One region of the Janthinobacterium sp. PAMC25594 genome, then DNA from elsewhere that is predicted to be linked to it. Evidence: predicted binding sites of a transcription regulator. Region 1 holds the regulator's gene; the other holds the start of a gene.

Region 1 (6,488 bases):
TCTTCGATGATGCGCGTGTGGTCGCCCGTGGCGATGTCGTACAGCACGGCGGCCGTGATTTCATACTGCAGCACGCGGCGCGAGACGATGGCCTTGAGCTTGTTCGCCACCGGCAGGAACAGCAGATTGGCCAGGCCGACGCCATAAATCGTCGAGACAAACGCCACGGCGATGCCGCTGCCCAGTTTGCTCGGGTCGGTGAGGTTTTCCATCACGTGGATCAGGCCCAGCACGGCGCCCAGGATGCCAATGGTGGGCGAATAGCCGGCCGCCGATTCCCACACCTTGACGGCCTGGCGCTCGGCCATTTCGTAGGCGGAGATTTCCACGTCGAGCAGCTGGCGCAGCTTGTCGGGCGCGATGCCGTCGACGATCATCCTCAGCCCCTTGGCATTGAAGCGGTCGGCCGTGTTTTCCATCAGGCGTTCAAGCGCCAGCGTGCCGTCGCGGCGCGCCGTCAAACTCCATTGCCCGATGTCGCGCGCCAGCGCGGCACGCGTGTCGGCTGGCGGCAGGAAGACCCAGCGCAGCATTTCCAGGCCGCGCACGAAGGTGCGCAGCCGCGTTTGCAGCAGCACGGCGCCGAAGGTGCCGACGATGACGATGGCAAAGGCGGCCGGCTGCAGCAGGGAGGCCATCTTGCCGCCTTCCAGTGCCTGGCCGACCAGGAGGCCCGCCAGCGCCAGCGCCAGCCCGATTACGCTGGACCAGTCCACGCCAGCTCCCTCAAGGTTGCGCGCAGGCGCGCGACGGCCTGGGTATGCAGCTGCGAGACGCGCGATTCGGACACGCCCATCACCGCGCCGATCTCCTTCAGGTTCAGCTCTTCTTCGTAGTACAGGCCCATGAGTATTTTCTCGCGTGGCGGCAGCGCGTCGATGGCATCGATCACGGATTGCCGGAAATCGGTATCGAGCAGGGACCGCAAGGGGTCGCTGTCCTCGTCCACGCAATGGCGGTCGAGAAAGCTGTCATTGCCGTCCGGGTCATGAAAGTCTTCGTAGTACAGCAACTGGTGGCCGCCGCCGTCGCCCAGCATTTCCTGGTAATCGACCAGCGACATTTTCAGCAGTTTCGCCACTTCCGACTCCGTCGGCGGGTGTCCCAGGCGCTGTTGCAAGGTGCTCATCGCCTCTTCGATCTTGCGCATGTTCTGGCGCATGCTGCGCGGCAGCCAGTCGCTGGTGCGCAATTCGTCGAGCATGGCGCCGCGGATGCGCAGCACGGCATACGTCTCGAACTGCGCGCCATGCGTCTCTTCATAGCGGCTGATGGCGTCGAGCAGGCCGATCATGCCGGCCTGGATCAGGTCATCGACCTCGACCGAAGGCGGCAATTTCGCCTTCATATGGTGCGCCAGACGCTTCACCAACGGAATGTGCTCCGTCAGCAAATAGTCCTTGTTCGATTTCCCTTTGACCGTGTACATAGGCTGCTTATTGTTTTAACTGCTATCGTGTGCTGATGATGGATTCAGACGCTGAACTGATGCGGACTCCCCGTCTGGTACAAGGTGCCACCGAGCACCGGCGCCGCGGAACGGGCCAGTCGCTCGGCCAGTCCGCGAAACGCCACCGAGGCTCCCGCCAGCGGAAAGGCATCGACCACGCTGCGGCCCAGACGCGCCGCGCGGTGCAGATACTCATCGGCAGGCACCGATCCCATCGAAGTCAGTTTCACGGCCAGGTAGCGGCTCGCCGCCTGCGCCATATTATCGTATACCACTTTTGCCTCGGATTCGGAAGCGCCGGTGACAAGAATACCGAACGGACGGCGTCCCAACTCCTGGCTCAGGCGCTTGATCAGGCAGTACGCCGCCTTGATCGAAGTGGCGCTGGTCGACACTTGCACCACGATATCGGACGAGGCCATCAGCGGCACGGGGAAGCAATCGCCCTCGTCGGCCATGACGCCGTCGACCAGCACGATGCCGCTCTGGCGCGCCAGCACCTCGAAGGTCTTGCCCAGGCGGCGCAGTTCGTCCGCGCCCGCATAATCCATGCTGTCCATCAGGTGGTTGCGCGCGCCCAGGCTGGCCACGCCGAAGCCTTGCGGCACCTGGTGGATGACCTGGTTCAGGCCGCATTGCTGGCGCGCCACGTCGCGCAGGCTGGCGCCGTGCGCCAGTCCCAGGCGCGCGGCGACGCCATCGCTGCCGCCGCTGGCGTCGAGCAGCAGCACGTCATTGCCGCCGTAGACCAGCGAGGCGCCCAGGTTGACCAGCATGGCGCCCTTGTCGTCCTGCGGCGTGGCCGATAAAAATGTCATCACGCGCGGCTGCGGGCCGGCCAGCATGCGGCGCAAGCCTTCGGCCTGGTCGAAATCGAAATTAGCCAAGGCGCACCCCGCGCGCTTCATTGTTGCGGGCGGCCGCCTGCGCCATCAACAGCGGCAGTTCGGCATCGGAAAACTGCGTCGCTGCCGCATCGCGCTTGAGCTTGAAGGCGCGGTCGATCAGGTAGCCGCGGTCGGCCAGGTACAGGTCTTCCGGCACGCGCTGGCCGTTCGACACATAAAACAGGTTCAGTTTCTGGCGGATCACCACGTCGAGCACGTTGCCGATCGAGGCCGCTTCATCGAGCTTGGTCATGATGCAGCCGGCCAGGCCGCTGCCCTGGTAGGCACGCACCACTTCATTCAGCGTTTCCTGCGTCGCCGTGGAGTTCAGGCACAGCAAACGTTTCACGTCGGCGCCCGCGCCCGACAGCATGGCCACCTGCTCCGTCACCATCTGGTCGCGCTGGCTCACGCCCACCGTATCGATCAGCACCGTGTGCTTGTTCTTCAATTCTTTCAGGGCGATGCGCAAGTCCGCCTCATCCTTCACCGAATGCACCATCACGCCGAGGATCTTGCCGTAGATGCGCAGCTGTTCGTGCGCGCCGATACGATAGGCGTCCGTGGTGATCAGGGCCAGTTTTTCCGGGCCGTGGCGCATCACGCAGCGGGCCGCCAGCTTGGCCGTGCTGGTGGTCTTGCCGACGCCGGTCGGGCCGACCAGGGCGAATACGCCGCCCTGCTCCAGCATGGCGTCTTCATTGGCGACCGTATTCAGGTTGCGGCTGAGGACGGTCTTGATCCAGCGCATGCTTTGCGCGCCATCGAGGCCGGCGGGCAGCTTGTCGATCAGGTAGCGCGCCAGGCTGGCCGAGAAACCGGCAGCCAGCATTTCGCGCAGCACCACGGCTTTTTGCGGCTCGCGCTGCTGCGTCGAGCCCCACGAGATTTCCGCCAGCTGGGTTTCCATCATGCCGCGCATGGCGCGGATTTCATTCATCATGCCGCTCATCTCGGCGGCGGCGTTCTCTTTGACGTGCGCCAGCGCGCTGGCCATCATCTGCTGCATGCGGGCCATGTCCACTGGCTCGCCGGCTGCCTGGCGCGGCGCGGCAGGACGTGGCGCAGCCGGGCGCTGGGCCGGGGCGGCCGGACGCTGCGGCGTGGCGAACTGGGTCTGCAATTGGGGACGGGGCTGGGACATTTCGGACGCGGCCGGCGGCGACGCCAGCGAAGCGGCATCGTCATTGGCCAGCGCGAGGATTTCCACCACGCCATCGGCCTGGCGGTTCGACAGGATCACGGCATCGGGACCCAGCGCTTCGCGCACCTTGCGCAGCGCATCGCGCGACGAGGCGCCCGTAAATTTCTTCACATTCATGACCGGCCTCCCAGGGCGGGGGTGGCGCAATATAGGCTGAACTGTGTGACCATCGTCGACTCCTGTTGCTTGGATGCTGTCTTCCACATGGACACAGATCACCCTGACAGTTTCCATTATTAGCGATGCTTGGAGGAAATGATCGAAGGAACAGGACGGGAAAGTACCCGTTATTCAGTTTGCCAGCAGGAAATTGATGAAAAAATAAGCAAAAATGGTGGAAGCAAGAGCTGGGGTCAGTCGCTCACGACCGGAGTGCATCTCATTGAGACGCACTCCCCGCCGGGTCTGACCCCGGTACTAATGCTGTCAACTACTGCGCGCCCACCAGCGCCGTGACGCGGATGGTCTTGGTTTCCGGCACTTCCGCATGCGACAGCACTTTCAGCTGCGGCAAGGCGCGGCGCAAGAAGCGCGACAACAGGGCGCGCAGCGGCGCCGGCACCAGCAGCACCGGCGTCAGGCCCAGCGCCTCCTGCTGCTGCGCGGCCAGCCCCGCCTGGTGGGCGATGGTATCGGCCAGGCCCGGCTCGATGCCCGCGCCGTCGCCGCCGTTGCCCATGGCTTGCATCAGCAGGCGCTCCAGGCGGCTGTCGAGGGTCATCACGGACAATTCGGCGGCACCGGGGAACAGTTGCTGCACGATGGCGCGGCCCAGCGATACGCGCACCAGCGCCGTCAGCTCGTTCGGGTCTTGCGTATTGACCGTATGCTCGGCCAGGGTTTCGATGATGGTGCGCATGTCGCGGATGTGCACGCCCTCGGCCAGTAGGTTCTGCAGCACTTTTTGCAAGGTCGACAGCGACAGCATCTTCGGCACCAGGTCTTCCACCAGGCGCGGCGCATCCTTGCCCAGGTGGTCGAGCAGCGACTGCACTTCCGCGCGGCCCAGCAGTTCGGAAGCGTGCGAGGTAATCAGGTGGTTCAGGTGCGTGGCCACCACGGTGCCCGCATCGACGACCGTGTAGCCCATCGATTGCGCCTGGTCGCGCAAGCTGGCGTCGATCCAGGTGGCGGGCAAGCCGAACGCGGGGTCGCTGGTGGCCAGGCCCGGCAAGGTGCCGCTGGCCATGCCGGGATTGATCGCCAGAAACTGCCCGTTGAACGCTTCGCCCACGCCCACTTCCACGCCCTTGAGGGTGATGCGGTAGGCGGACGGTTTGAGCTCCAGGTTGTCGCGGATATGCACGGGCGGCGCCAGGAAACCCACTTCCTGGGCAAATTTCTTGCGGATGCCCTTGATGCGCTTGAGCAATTCGCCGCCCTGCGTCTTGTCGACCAGGGGAATCAGACGGTAGCCCACTTCCAGGCCCAGGGTATCGACGGGCATGATATCTTGCCAGCTGGCTTCTTCCTGCTCGGGCGGCACGGTCGCTTGCGGCACGTCGGCCGGCTTTTCGGCCGCCGCTTTTTCCTGCGTGCGCTTCTTGCTGATCAAATAGGCGGAGCCGGCCAGCAATGATGCCAGCAGGAGGAAGACCATGTTCGGCATGCCGGGAATCAAGCCCATGCCGCCGATGATGCCGGCGGTGATATACAGTACTTGCGGTTTCGCGAACAATTGACCGACCAGCTGGGTGCCGATGTCCTGGTCGCTGGCCACGCGCGAGACGACGATACCGGCCGCCGTGGAAATGATCAGCGAAGGAATCTGCGCCACCAGGCCGTCACCGATGGCCAGCAGGGTGTAGTTCTTGAGCGCATCGGCAAAGCCCATGTCGTGCTGCAACAAGCCCACCAGCAAGCCGCCGACGATATTGATGACGGTAACCATGATGCCGGCGATGGCGTCGCCGCGCACGTATTTGCTGGCACCGTCCATGGCGCCATAGAATTCCGCTTCCTGCGCCACTTCCGTGCGGCGCCGGCGCGCTTCGTCTTCGCCGATCAGGCCGGCGTTCAGGTCGGCATCGATGGCCATCTGTTTACCGGGCATGGCGTCCAGCGCGAAGCGGGCGCCCACCTCGGCGATACGGCCCGCACCCTTGGTCACGACGGTAAAGTTGATGATCGTCAAAATGATGAACACCACGATACCGACCGTGTAGTTGCCGCCGATCAGGAAGTGGCCGAACGCCTCGATCACTTTACCGGCCGCGTCGGCGCCCGTATGGCCTTCCGTCAGCACCACGCGCGTGGACGCCACGTTCAGCGACAGGCGCAGCATGGTCGACACGAGCAGGATGGTCGGGAAGGCCATGAAGTCGAGCGGCTTGACCGTGTACAGCGCCGTCAGCAGCACGATGATGGACAGCGCGATATTGAAACTGAAGAAGATGTCGAGGATGAAGGCCGGCAGCGGCAGCACCATCATCGCCAGCAGCATGATGATGATGATCGGCGCGGCGATGCCCTTGCTGGCGTTGCTGCTCATACCGCTGAGCCAGGCTGGCAATCTCAGGCCGTTCATGGTGTACTTCCTTTATTCTTGTCTGCCGCGTCGGCTGCGGCTTTGGTCTGCGATGCGGGGTCGAGCGGATCGAGCTCGGGCGGCACGTCGAGTTTCTTCGGCTTGTCGGGACGCTGGCCATGGCCGCTGCCGTAGCTGCGCAACTGGAACACGTAGGCCAGCACTTCGGCCACGGCGCCATACAAGGCCTCGGGGATCTCGTCGCCGATGTCCGTGTGCTTGTACAGCGCACGCGCCAGGGCCGGCGCTTCCAGGATGGCGACCTTGTGTTCGCCCGCCAGTTCGCGGATCTTCGCCGCCACCTCGTCGATGCCCTTGGCCACCACCTGCGGCGCGCCGCGCGAATTCTCGCCATACTTGAGGGCCACCGCGTAGTGGGTAGGATTGGTCACCACCACGTCGGCCGTCGGCACGTCGGCC
Region 2 (6,488 bases), 2.8 Mb from region 1:
CGTAGCGCGCGCCATTCCAGCCTTCCTGGTTCTGCCCGCGCGGATTCGAGCTGAACAGTACTCCACCGGGCTTCAAGCAGGAATACAGGGCGCGCAGCACGCCGGGCAAGGCGGCGCTGGGCACGTGGAACAACACGGCATTGGCGAATACGCCGTCGAAGTGCGCGGCCGGCAAATCGAGGTCGACGAAATCCTGTTGCCACACGGTGCAGCCGCTGTAGGCGCGCGCCATCTCGACGAAGCGGGGGCAGCCATCGACGCCCGTCGCATGGTGGCCCAGGGCCGTGAACGCCTTCAGGTCGCGGCCCGGGCCGCAACCGAGGTCGAGAATCTCCAAGGGCGCTGGCTTGCCGATGGCGGCCAGCAGCGCGGCGATGTTCTGGCTGACGTCGTGGTCGCGCGTGCCTTCGAAAAACTGCTCGGCGCTGGCGTCGTAATGGGCCAGCGTGCGCCCCGTGATGGCGTGGATGGGGTCTTGCGGTGGGGTCGGCTTCATGGCGCTCCTGTCATCGATGGGCGCATTTTACGCTGCCGGCGCGCTGAGCGTCCGGCACCGCTTATGACTACCAGACGCGCACGCGCTGCTCCGGCGCCAGGTATAGCTGCTGCCCCGGCTGGACGTCGAAGGCCGGATACCAGGCGTCGAGGTTGCGCACGGTGGCGGCGCGGTATGGCGCCGGCGCATGGCCATCCGTGAGGATTTGCTGGCGCGCCGCCGCTTCGCGCGCCTTGCTGCGCCAGCTGACGCCGTAGCCGATGAAGAACTCGCGGTCCGCGTCCGCCTGCGCCGGCTTGCCCTGCCGCGACAGGGTGAACGCATCATGCGCGGCCGCCACGCCGGCCAGGTCGGCCAGATTTTCGCTCAGGGTCAGCTGGCCATTCACGGCCAGGTCGGGAAACGGTTTGTAGGCCGCGAACTGCGCCACCAACTGCTGGGATGCCGCCTGGAAATGCGCCAGGTCAGCCGGCGTCCACCAGTCGCGCAACTTGCCCTGGGCATCGAATTGCGCGCCCTGGTCGTCGAAGCTATGGCTGATCTCGTGGCCGATGGTGGCGCCGATGCCGCCATAGTTGGCCGCATCGGACGCTTGCGGGTCGAAAAACGGCGGCTGCAGGATGGCGGCAGGGAAATTGAGCGCATTTTGCAGCGGCAGGTTGACGGCGTTGACCAGCTGCGCCGGCATGGCCCAGGCCTTGCGGTCAGGAGACTGGCTCAGCTTGGCCAGTTCCTGCTGGTAATGAAACTGTTCCGCCCGCTGCACATTGCCCAGCGCGTCGCCGCGCACCACGCGCAAGCCCGCATAGCTGGCCCAGCGTTCCGGATAGCCCACGCCCACATACAGGGTCTTGAGTTTTTCCTGCGCCTGCGCCTTGGTGGCGGGCGCCATCCAGTCCAGCTTGTCGATGCGGCGCGAGAAGGCGGCGACGATATTCGTCACCATGTCTTGCACGCGGGCTTTCGATTCCGGCGGGAAATAGCGTTCCACGTACAGCTTGCCGACGGCGTCGCTCAGGGCCGCATTCGTCGCGGCCAGCGCCCGCTTGCTGCGCGGCGACTGCTGCGGCGTACCGCTCAGGGCGCTGCCATAGAAGGCGAAGCGCTGGTCGGCGGCCGCCTTCGGCAAGGTGGTGCTGAAATGGTTGATCGCGTGGAAGGCAAGAAAATCTTTCCACGTTTCCAGCGGCACGCTCGCCACCAGCGCGGCGCTGCCCATCATGGCCGACGGGTGCCAGACGATGAAATCCGTCTGCTGGCCCAGCCCGGCCGCCTGGAAGAAGGCTTGCCAGTCCAGGCCCGGCGCCTTGCTGGCGAAGTCGGCGGCGCGCCACGCATTATTGCCCTTGGCAACATCGGCCGAATCTTCGCGGCTGGCGTGACTGGCGGCAATTTGCTGTTCCAGCGCAAACACGCGCGCGGCGCGGGCCGGCGCATCGCCGTAGCCGGCCTGCTTGAGCATGGCGGCGATATGCGCCTGGTAGCCCGCGCGCAAGCCCTGCATGCGGGCGCTGTCGCCCTGGTAAAAGGCGCGGTCGGGCAAGCCCAGCCCGCCCTGCAGCAGGTAGGCCACATTGCGCGTGGTGTCGTTCAAGTCTTGCGCCACCCACAGGCCGAACAGGTTTTCCGTATAAAAATTGGTGGCGTTGAGCGGGTCGACATCGGCGCGCAAGCTCTCGCCCAACGCGCGGGCCAGTCCCGCCTGGTCGCGTATGCCATTGATCTTTGTCAACAAGGGCTTGATCGGCGCCCAGCCTTTCGCTTCGATAGCCGCTTCATCCATCCAGGAACGGTAAAAATCGCTGACCTGGCGCGCGGACGCATCCGCCTGTGGCGCCGCCGCCAGACCTTCGACGAGGCCGATGATGCGCTCGTTGGTGGCATTGGCGAGCATGGCGAACGAGCCCCAGCTGCTGCGGTCGGCGGGAATCTCCGTGCTGCGCAGCCAGTCGCCATTCACGTAGTCATAGAAATCGTCACCAGGCAAGACTTTGACGGGGACAACGGCAGTGGCGCCGGTGGCCTGGCCTTGTGCCCGGGCCGGCAAACCGGCCAGCGAGGCGCCGGCCAGGGCGAGGACGATGGCAGCCTGGACTGGCGTCCGGGACCAGGAAAAACGCAAACCGTGCATGGCGATCCTTTCGATGAAAACAAGAAAATCATAGCCTGAAATCATACCTTTTTTGGGCCAAAAAACCGTCCCCAAACTTTTTTGCATGCGGACAAAAAATCGGCCTATAGTTTCACGACCCCGTGCCGCGTGTACGCCAAGGAGATTGCCATGCAACTGGAAGCGCTGTTCCAGCAACCCCACGCCCTGCCTGCCGCCCCGAAGATCGTCAATGAGCTGGTGCGCAGTTTCGATAACCCCGCCATTGCCACCGAGGACATCGCGCGCCAGCTGGAAGCGGACCCGGTGCTGAGCGCCAAGCTGCTGCGGCTGGCCAACTCGGCCTATTATCACGTCTCGCGCAGCATCGGCACGGTGGAAGACGCCGTGCTGATGCTCGGTTTTGTCACCGTGCGCACGCTCGTCATCAGCTCGGGCCTGGTCAGCGGCTACAAGACCGTGCCCGGCCTGAATCTGCCGCAGTTCTGGCGCTACAGTCTGCACAGCGCCGTGTCGGCGCGCTGGATCGCCAGGCAGACGGGCGACAACCAGGACCTGGCATTCACCATCGGCATGATGCATGCGATCGGTCAACTGGTGATCCATGCCGCCATGCCGGAGCAAGCCATGCAACTCGACAAGATCGCGCCGCCGCTCGATGCGCGCCGGCTCGATGCGGAACGGGTGTCGCTGGGCTACGATTATGCGCAGGTGGGCGCCGAACTGGCGCGCCGCTGGAAGTTTCCGCCCGCCTTTGCCGAGGCCATCGCCGCCTTTCCCGATCCGCTGGCCAAGGCGCCGTTGAACCGCCTGGCCGCCATCGTGCACCTGGCTTCCTGGCGCGCGCGCATCGAGGAAAATGCGTTGAGCAATGAAGAAATCATCGCCTGCTACCCCAATGAAGTGGCTGAAGCGCTCGGTTTACCGCCGTCCGTGCTGGTGGACAGGATGCCGCCGCCTGCCGAACTGAGCGCGGGGCTGGAAGAACTCGTCAAATAAACCGATCGCGGCCGGAATCGTCATCCCAGCATCCATGCGGGTTTGGCGGGCGATTCCGGCGGCCAGACCAAACCATGCACATTATTTTCACTTTTTTTTCAAAAACACCCTCAAGTTCCCGCTGAACCTGCCGCTAATCTGGACAAGCGGTAATCCATTCACTAGTTACGGGTGTGCTCATGACCTCCAACGACGTTCTCTCGATGTATGAAAATATTGCAGGAATGACCAACAAAATGGTCGTGGCCGCACGTTCGAGCGACTGGGATGGCTTGAATACCCTGGAAAACCAGTGCGCCAGCGCCGCCAGCGCGACCATGACGGGCAGCATGCCTGCCCAGGCCGGCGCCTCGCGCCTGCGCAAGATCGACTTGCTCAAGCAAATCCTGGCCAATGACCGCGAAATCCGCGCCATCACGGAACCGTGGATGACGCAGCTGTCGAACATCATGCCGGGATCGCGCGCCCGCATGTAAATAAGCAAGCTTGCCATGCCAGAAACGATAAAAGCACCCGAGGGTGCTTTTTTTACGTCTGCCGCCGTGCCAGGGAGCGCGCCATCTGCGGCACTCAAAAAGCAAGGAGGGGGAATTTGGAAGGCGAACCCCAGGTATCTCCTGGCGTCGCCTCGCTGCCGGTTGCATCCGGCGTTCGCGAGCACATCGTCGGCATCGCAAACCGCTTCCAGACCCAGGCGTTTACGCAACGCTACACCTGTTTTGCCGCGCCACACTATCGTTGGTGACTGCGACAGGCTGGGGCTGTTTTGTCGTAGAGCAAGTCCACTGAGTTAATCATATCACCATCTTTGAAAAACAGGCAACGCGATACACACGCATTTTCATGTATTTTTTAAATATCTTTTTTCATATCAAATCTGGGCGCGGCCTGACAACATCATTAACGCGAGAACGGCTCCGCTTCCGGCTCGGCGGCCGGCCCCTCCTCCACCGCCTCCGTCAGCACCGGCACCTCTTTCTTGCGGCCGAACGGCTTGCGCAGCAGGACCCAGTATTTCGACGGCCCGCCCGGCCCCGTCGCTTGCCTGCGCTTGCGCACGACATACACGATGAGCGCCGTCAACAGCAGGAAGGCGATGGTGCCAAACCCCAGCCACAGCAAGCCATTGCCGCCCGCTTTCTTTTCCTTGTCGCCCGCCGCCGGCGTCAGGGGCCTGGGCCTGGCATGGGGCGCTTCCGCCACGGCTGGCGCTGCGGCAGGTGGCACGGCCGCGGCGGCAGGCAGCGCCAGCGCCTTTTGCAGGGCGCCGATCTTGCCTTCCAATTCACCGAGCTTTTCATTCAGGGCCGCGTTTTTCTCATCCAGCGCCGCGCACGCTTGCGCCTGCCCAGCATCCGCCTGGGGCGCGCAGGCGGCCACGGGTGCCGTGGCGCGGCGCGGCGGGCGCAACGCGGCGGTGGCCGGCTTCGGCGCGGCGGGCGGCGGCACGAACACGCGCGCCGGACGCACCAAACCCTCGGCGCGCGCGCGGGCCGCCAGCGCGGCGGCATCGGGCGGCGGCGCGCCGGGCGCAGCGCGCGGCAGCGGCACGGGCACGGGTGCCGGAATGACGGGCCGGACCGGCACACTGGCAGCGGCGGCGGTAGCAACAGCGGCGGGCGGTGCCGGCGTCAGCCACAAGGTGGCGAGGCGCACGACGGCGCCGCTACCATTGCCTAATAACAAATACAAATGTACATGACCCGCCTGGATCGCTTGCCGCGTGGCCACGCGCGCATAGTGGCGCCCACCGCGCTCAAACGGGCTGATCGTCAAGGTTTGCAAGGCCGGGTCCATGCCGATGCCGCCGCCCCGGTATACATCGGGCGAGGCCAGGCGCACGCTTACGCCGCTGACATCTTCGGGCCCCAGCGCCGTCAATTCAATCTCGGCCAGCAAGGGCTGCCCCACATGCGACAGCACCGCCGTCTCGCCCAGTTCGGCCGCCATCACGGGCGGCAAGGCCAGGCTGGCGGCGACGCACGCGATCAGGGACCAACGGGGAACAATGCTGCTTTGCATGGACTGATCGCTTTGATAACAAGATAAATAAAGGGAACTCGTCTGTCTTTAACGGCAGGAAATCGCAAAAATATAGATGGGCCAAGGCAAAAATGATGCAATACAGCATCATCCTGTGTCTTTTTGACGTCTGGAGTACACTCGATCCACCTCCATCGATGAAAGGGATGCCATGAGTAGCAGAATCGAACGCGACAGTTTCGGCCCGATCGACGTACCCGCCGACCGGCTTTGGGGAGCGCAAACGCAGCGCTCGCTTGAGCACTTCCATATCTCCACGGAAAAGATGCCGCCTGAACTGATCGCCGCCCTGGCCACCGTCAAGCGCGCGGCCGCCCACGTCAATCTGGACCTGGGCCTATTGGATGGCAAGAAAGCCATCGCCATCACGCAGGCGGCCGACGAAGTGCTGGCCGGCAAGCATGACGCAGAATTCCCGCTGGCCGTCTGGCAGACGGGCTCTGGCACGCAAAGCAATATGAACATGAATGAAGTGCTGGCCAACCGCGGTTCCGAGCTGATCGGCGGCTTGCGGGGAGAAGAGCGCCTGCTGCACCCGAACGACGACGTCAACCTGGGCCAGTCCTCGAACGACATCTTCCCCACCGCCATCCATGTGGCGGCCGCCCTGGGCGTCGCCAACACGGTCTTGCCGCCGCTGCGCCAGCTGCGCGCCACGCTCGACGCGAAAGCCACGGAGTTTGCCGACATCGTCAAGATCGGTCGCACGCATTTGCAGGATGCCACGCCCTTGACCCTGGGCCAGGAATTTTCCGGCTATGTGGCGCAGCTGGACTTTGCCGAGCACATCATCACTGCAGCGTTGCCGCCGCTGCTGCAACTGGCCGCCGGCGGCACGGC

The links. The regulator FliA, encoded in region 1, starts transcription of late flagellar genes. The targets are predictions, from matches to a motif close to CTAAAGTTTNNNNNNNNNNNGCCGNTA.
Region 2: a site for FliA is predicted at 3,715-3,741, ahead of KY494_RS11610 (flagellar protein FliT). Genes of this name have one in related genera too.

Annotation. Positions count from the first base shown of each region.
Region 1 covers NZ_CP080377.1:5,355,805-5,362,292, reverse strand. The annotation lists gene KY494_RS24060 (flagellar motor protein) at 1-716, opposite strand, end outside; gene KY494_RS24055 (RNA polymerase sigma factor FliA) at 698-1,429, opposite strand; gene KY494_RS24050 (antiactivator of flagellar biosynthesis FleN protein) at 1,474-2,337, opposite strand; gene flhF (flagellar biosynthesis protein FlhF) at 2,330-3,658, opposite strand; gene flhA (flagellar biosynthesis protein FlhA) at 3,972-6,068, opposite strand; gene flhB (flagellar biosynthesis protein FlhB) at 6,065-6,488, opposite strand, start outside.
Region 2 covers NZ_CP080377.1:2,563,828-2,570,315, forward strand. The annotation lists gene KY494_RS11595 (bifunctional 2-polyprenyl-6-hydroxyphenol methylase/3-demethylubiquinol 3-O-methyltransferase UbiG) at 1-496, opposite strand, end outside; gene KY494_RS11600 (M13 family metallopeptidase) at 564-2,627, opposite strand; gene KY494_RS11605 (HDOD domain-containing protein) at 2,778-3,605, shown strand; gene KY494_RS11610 (flagellar protein FliT) at 3,830-4,081, shown strand; gene KY494_RS11615 (hypothetical protein) at 4,198-4,350, shown strand; gene KY494_RS11620 (FimV family protein) at 4,506-5,627, opposite strand; gene fumC (class II fumarate hydratase) at 5,800-6,488, shown strand, end outside.